2 linked regions of the Marichromatium purpuratum 984 genome follow. The protein of the gene in region 2 binds, or shares a complex with, the protein of the main gene of each other region. Links are inferred from orthologs where the notes say so. Each region holds a gene or a part of one and is shown on either strand. Other genes may lie near its edges.

Region 1 (3,670 bases), 1.9 Mb from region 2 along the record:
GTTGGCAACGACCGCCGCCCTAGGGTGGACGGGGCGCGCGACGGACTCCGCCGAAACTGCGCTGCACTGGCTCCGCGACGACCCGACACTGCAGGGCCCGGAGACCGCCGTACTGCTCGACTGGCGAGCGCCCACGCGCCGCGGAGCCGCCACCGCGCGGGCGATCCACGCGGCCCTACCCGAGGCGCGCCGACCGTTGCTGTTCGCGCTCACCACGCACCCCACCGAACAGACACGGGCAGAACCGGACGCCGAACTGGTCGAGGCGGTGCTGGTCGAGCCACTCGCGCCCTCGGCACTGTACGACACCGTCGCGCGAACGCGTGCGCGGCGCCTCGGCACGCCCGACGCCTCGCGTGACACGCCGACCCGAGCGCGCCGACTCGCCGGGCTAAGGCTGCTGGTCGTCGACGACAGCCAGACCAACCGTGAGGTCGCCCAACGCATCCTCGCCGACGAGGGCGCGCAGATCAGTCTCGCCGACGAGGGCCAGCAGGCGCTCGATCGGCTCGCCGCCCACCCCGAGGCGGTCGATCTGGTGCTGATGGACGTACAGATGCCACACATGGACGGGCACGAGGCCACCCGACGTATCCGCCGCAACCCGACCCTGTCGCAACTACCCGTGGTCGCGATCACCGCAGGTACCATGCATACGCAGCAGCACGCGGCCCGAACGGCAGGGATGGACGGTTTCATCGGCAAGCCATTCGATGTCGAAGAGGTGGTAGCCGTCATCCTGCGCCTGGCGCCCCCGGATGCGGTACGCCGGGCCGACGACGATACGGCGCACGAGATCGATATGGAACCGAACCCGGCCGACCACGGCCCGAGCCTACCGGGCTTGACGGTCGACTCCAGCCTGGCCGTCTGGAAGGACTCCGACACCTATCGGCGCTATCTGCGCGCCTTCGCCCGCGAGCACGGCGACACCGCCCAACGCATCGCCGAGGCCGAGCCGGAGGTAGCGCGGCAGACGGCGCACAAGCTCCGCGGCATCGCCGCGAACCTCGGACTCGCCGAGGTCGCCGCGCGCGCCGCCGAGGTCGAGGAGCAGGACGCGGACGACCATGCGCACACAGCGGCGACGGCAGCGCTGCAGAGCGCCCTCGCCACCGCGCTCGACTCCATCGCTCGCTACGCCCCCGACCCTAGCGCCACGCCGGAACAGCCGAACACCATCCCCGCCACGACACCATCGTCGACGGGCATGTCTTGAGCGAGCACCTGCCGCGCCCGGTGCGCCGACACCGGCAGCACACACGGTGACGCGGTCAGCACGCCGAGGTTCGCCTCGCGCCAGCGCATGTTCAGCAAGCGATCGTCCGAACGCGGCCAGAGCATCTCCTGGGCGCAAAATATACCGCTTTACAAATATAACGAATAACGTATATTAAAGCCCATGGAAACAAAACCCACGGCCTTCTTCGCCGCTCTGGCCAACGACACCCGACTGCGTTGCCTGGTGCTGTTGCGCGAACAGGGCGAGCTGTGCGTCTGCGAGCTGACCCACGCCACCGGCTCGGCGCAACCACACGTCTCGCGCCATCTCGCCCAGTTGCGCGAGCTGGGGCTGGTCGCCGACCGGCGCGCCGGACTCTGGGTCTACTACCGCGTCCACCCGGCGCTGCCCGACTGGGCGTGCCGAGTGCTCGACGAGACCGCCGCGGCGGTGCGCGGACAGGCCCCCTTCAGCAGTGACGCCGCCAACCTGGCGAGCATGCCGGGACGCCCCTCGGCGCCGCGCTGCGCCTGACTGGCACCGACAGGCATCGCATCGTCACCGATAGCCGCCCCGCTGTCGCCGTCGGGGACGGCCAGGATCCGCACAGCGACATGCACAAAACCAAATATATGATTTGGTAGATATTACGAAACCGCGATCGCACGCCCCAACCGCCATGACACCCGCCCGACACCGGGCACCAAGGATCAGATCGAGGATCCCTGCATGAACGCCACCGCCAAGACCGTGCTCGTGCTCTGTACCGGCAACGCCTGCCGCTCGCAGATGGCCGAGGTGCTGCTCAATCACGATCTCGCCGGTCGGGTGCGCGCCCTCTCCGCCGGCACCCGGCCACAGCCCCGGGTCGCCGAGGGGGCCATCGCCGCGCTCGCCGAGGCCGGGCTGCCGACCGCGGGGCTCCATCCCAAGGCGGTCGAGACCCTGCTCGACCAGCCCTTCGATCTGGTAGTCAGCGTCTGCGACAACGCCCGCGAGCAGTGCCCGATCTTCCCGCGCCCGCTCCCCCGGCTCCACCTCCCCTTCCACGACCCCCACGGCGAGCCGCTGGACGCCTTCATCGCCGTCCGCGACCAGATCCGCGCGCGCCTGGTGCCGGCGGTGGCCAAGGCGCTGGGGCTCACCATCACGCCACCATCGGAGTAAGTCATGTCGGTACCGTGCGAGGTCTCCGCCACACAGGCGAGCGGCGCGCCGATGAGCCTCTTCGAGCGCGGTCTGACCCTCTGGGTCGGGCTCTGCATCCTCATCGGCATCGGGCTCGGGCAATGGGCGCCGGCGCCCTTCCAGTTGCTCGGCGGACTGGAGGTCGCCCAGGTCAACATCCCGGTGGGTCTGCTGATCTGGGTGATGATCATCCCGATGCTGATGAAGATCGACTTCGGCGCCCTCCATCAGGTGCGCACGCACTGGCGCGGCATCGGCGTCACCCTGTTCGTCAACTGGGCGGTCAAGCCCTTCTCCATGGCGCTGCTCGCCTGGCTGTTCATCCGCGGGCTGTTCGCGCCCTGGCTGCCGGCCGAGCAGCTCGACGCCTATGTCGCCGGGCTCATCCTGCTCGCCGCCGCGCCCTGTACCGCGATGGTCTTCGTGTGGAGCCGGCTGACCGGGGGCGATCCCTACTTCACCCTCTCGCAGGTAGCGCTCAACGACGCCATCATGGTGTTCGCCTTCGCCCCCATCGTCGGGCTGTTGCTGGGGCTGTCGTCGATCCTGGTGCCCTGGGAGACGCTGCTGACCTCGGTGGCGCTCTATATCGTGGTGCCGGTGATCATCGCCCAGTGGTGGCGGCGCCGACTGCTGCGCCACGGCAGCGCGCGCTTCGAGGCCACCCTCGAGACCCTCGGCCACGCCTCGATCCTCGCGCTGCTCGCCACCCTGGTGCTGCTGTTCGCCTTCCAGGGACAGGCGATCATCGACGCGCCGCTGATCATCCTGCTGCTGGCGGTACCGATCCTCATCCAGGTCTTCTTCAACTCGGCGCTGGCCTACTGGCTCAATCGCGTCGTCGGCGAGCGTCACAGCGTCGCCTGTCCCTCGGCGCTGATCGGCGCCTCCAACTTCTTCGAGCTGGCCGTCGCCGCGGCCATCGCGCTGTTCGGCTTCGAGTCCGGCGCCGCGCTCGCGACCGTGGTCGGGGTGCTGATCGAGGTGCCGGTGATGCTGCTGGTGGTACGGGTGGTCAACCGCACCCGGGGCTGGTACGAGCGCGGGCCACGGGTGCGGTCGTGAAGCCAGCCGCCAGCCGCGCCAGCAACCAGCAACCAGCAACCAGCGACCAGCAACCAGCAACCAGCGACCAGCAACCAGCGACCAGCGACCAGCGACCAGCTTATAGCCTGCAGTGGCGAGGCTAGCCGCATGACCGACGACGACGGACAAGCGGGTCCTGGTGGTTCCTTTCTTCACATGCAGAGACAGGCATGA
Region 2 (2,901 bases):
ACATAGTCCTCCGGGTCCTCGGGCAGGTCGAAGTTGACCACGTGGGTGACGTCGGGGATGTGCAGCCCGCGTGCGGCCACGTCGGTGCCGACCAGCACCGGCAGCGAACCCTCGGTGAACTCGCGCAGCAGGCGCAACCGCTGTTTCTGCGGGACGTCACCGGAGAGCACGGCGGTGTTGATGCCGTTGCCCTGCAGATAGCCCCAGACGCGATCGGCCTCGCGCTTGGTGTTGACGAAGACGATGATCCGCGCATCGCCCTCGAGCCAGCCGCGCGCCAACCCGATCAGCAGCGGGATCTTCTCCTCGTTGGCGGTCATGTAACAGCACTGGCGCACCCGGTCGGCGGTGACCTGCTCGGTCTCGATCTTGATCAGACGCGGCTGGTTCATGTGCTCGTAGGCCAGCTCGGTGACCCGGTAGGAGAGCGTGGCCGAGAACAGCAGCCCCTGGCGCGACTCGGGCGGCGGCATCCGTCGCAGCAGGAAGCGGATGTCCTTGATGAAACCGAGATCGAACATGCGATCGGCCTCGTCGAGCACCACCACTTCGATGCCGCGCAGGTCGAACACCCGCTGCTTGAAGTAGTCGATCAACCGTCCCGGGGTGCCGATGAGGATGTCGACGCCCGCGGCCAGCTCATCGCGCTGCTTCTGGTAGCCGGTGCCGCCATAGGCCAACCCCAGACGCAAGCCGGTGTGAGCGCCGAGCACCAGCGCGTCCTTGTGGATCTGTACCGCCAGCTCGCGGGTCGGGGCGAGGATCAACGCCCGCGGTCGACAGACGGTGTCGGCGGCGTCGCGCGGCTCGGTGGGATGGCTGAGCAACCGCTGCATGGTCGCGAGCAGGAAGGCGGCGGTCTTGCCGGTGCCAGTCTGCGCCTGACCGGCGATGTCATGCCCCTCCAGGGCGATCGGCAGGGTCTCGGCCTGGATCGGTGTACAGTGGGTGAAACCGGTCTCGGCGAGACCCGCGAGGATCCGCGGATCAAGCGCCAGCGAGTCGAGGCGCGTCTGGGAGAGGTGTGTGTCTGTCATGACGTTTCGGGTATCCCTGAGCTGCAGACCTCGCGGGCGGGCAAGGCTTGCAAATTCTCTTCGCTTTGGATCAAATAGCATCTTACCCAAGGGCCCATATCAACGCCAATTCGCCCGCCCGCTCCACAGCCGACCCGCGCGACGCCTCAACGGCGAGTTCTCACGCCCTTCACCACACGAATTCAACGGGAGACGACTCCAGTGAGCGACAGCATCGTCCACGTGACCGATGACACCTTCGAGGAGGAGGTGCTGAAATCCTCCAAGCCGGTGCTCCTAGACTACTGGGCCGACTGGTGCGGTCCGTGCAAGATGATTGCCCCGGTCCTCGATGAGATCGCAAGCGAGTACGGCAAGGACCTCAAGGTCGCCAAGCTCAACATCGACGACAACCCCAACACCCCTCCCCGTTACGGCATCCGCGGCATCCCCACGCTGATGCTGTTCAAGGATGGCGAGGTCGAGGCGACCAAGGTGGGCGCCGTCTCCAAGTCGCAGCTGACCGCCTTCATCGACAGCAACCTCTGACACCCGGCAACCAACCAGCGCGCGGCGAGGCGCCCGTGCGTTCGAGGCGATCGACTTTCTAATTTCCACGGGGCGTCCGCCCGGACGCCCCCTCTCCGGTGGGCTGCCGTCCTGCAGCCGCATCCTCTCGCGACACCGATCCTTCTCGCGGGGCGCTGCCCACCAGCCACGACCTCTGTCTTTAACGATAACCGTGATGAATCTAACCGAACTCAAGAAGACGCCTGTACCCGAGCTGGTTGCCCTTGCCCAATCGATGGACATCGAGGGTGTCGGACGCTCTCGCAAGCAGGACCTGATCTTCGCCATCCTCAAGGCACAGGCCAAGCGTGGCGAGGACATCTACGGCGACGGCGTGCTCGAGATCCTGCAGGACGGATTCGGGTTCCTGCGCTCGGCCGACGCCTCCTATCTCGCTGGCCCCGACGACATCTATGTCTCCCCCAGCCAGATTCGTCGCTTCGCGCTGCGCACCGGCGACACCATCTCGGGCAAGATCCGTCCGCCCAAGGACGGCGAGCGCTACTTCGCCCTGCTCAAGGTCTCGGACATCAACTTCGATCGCCCCGAGAACGCCAAGTCGAAGATCCTGTTCGAGAACTTCACCCCGCTGTTCGCTCAGGAGCGGCTCACCCTCGAGGTCGGCAACGGCAGCACCGAGGACATCACCGCCCGCACCATCGACCTGGTCGCCCCCATCGGCAAGGGTCAGCGCGGCCTCATCGTCTCGCCGCCCAAGGCCGGTAAGACCATGATGCTGCAGAACATCGCCCAGTCGATCGGTCACAACCACCCCGATTGCTACCTGATCGTGCTGCTCATCGACGAGCGCCCGGAAGAGGTCACCGAGATGGCCCGCTCGGTGCGTGGCGAGGTCATCTCCTCGACCTTCGACGAGCCGGCCACGCGTCACGTCCAGGTCGCCGAGATGGTGATCGAGAAGGCCAAGCGACTAGTCGAGCACAAGAAGGACGTGGTTATCCTGCTCGACTCCATCACCCGTCTGGCGCGCGCCTACAACACCGTGGTGCCCTCCTCGGGCAAGGTGCTCACCGGTGGTGTCGACGCCAACGCGCTGCAGCGCCCCAAGCGCTTCTTCGGCGCCGCGCGCAACGTCGAGGAAGGCGGCAGCCTCACCATCATCGCCACCGCGCTGGTCGACACCGGCTCGCGCATGGACGACGTGATCTACGAGGAGTTCAAAGGCACCGGCAACATGGAGATCCACATGGATCGCCGCATCGCCGAGCGCCGTATCTTCCCGGCGATCAACATCAACCGCTCCGGCACCCGCCGCGAGGAGTTGCTGATGGGCCCGGCGGAACTGCAGAAGATG

What was found. The genes of interacting proteins can lie anywhere in the genome.
Region 1: the proteins of trxA (region 2) and MARPU_RS09935 are in contact, whole or in part, in an NMR structure (PDB 2IPA), measured with the Bacillus subtilis proteins. The link is inferred for Marichromatium purpuratum 984 from one-to-one orthologs.

Annotation. Positions count from the first base shown.
Region 1 is NZ_CP007031.1:2,260,761-2,264,430, forward strand. The notes cover bases 750-3,670. They hold MARPU_RS09935 (arsenate reductase ArsC), read left to right. Parts: upstream 750-1,951; coding sequence 1,952-2,389; downstream 2,390-3,670. Other genes in these bases: MARPU_RS16725 (response regulator), read left to right, coding at 750-1,219; MARPU_RS09930 (metalloregulator ArsR/SmtB family transcription factor), read left to right, coding at 1,403-1,756; arsB (ACR3 family arsenite efflux transporter), read left to right, coding at 2,393-3,475. Also shown: more of MARPU_RS16725, read left to right, coding at 1-749. UniProt on the Bacillus subtilis protein: Catalyzes the reduction of arsenate [As(V)] to arsenite [As(III)]. In vitro, can dephosphorylate para-nitrophenyl phosphate (pNPP).
Region 2 is NZ_CP007031.1:390,168-393,068, reverse strand. It holds trxA (thioredoxin TrxA), read left to right. Parts: upstream 1-1,238; coding sequence 1,239-1,565; downstream 1,566-2,901. Other genes in the region: rho (transcription termination factor Rho), read left to right, coding at 1,762-2,901; MARPU_RS01825 (DEAD/DEAH box helicase), read right to left, coding at 1-1,037. UniProt on the Bacillus subtilis protein: Participates in various redox reactions through the reversible oxidation of its active center dithiol to a disulfide and catalyzes dithiol-disulfide exchange reactions.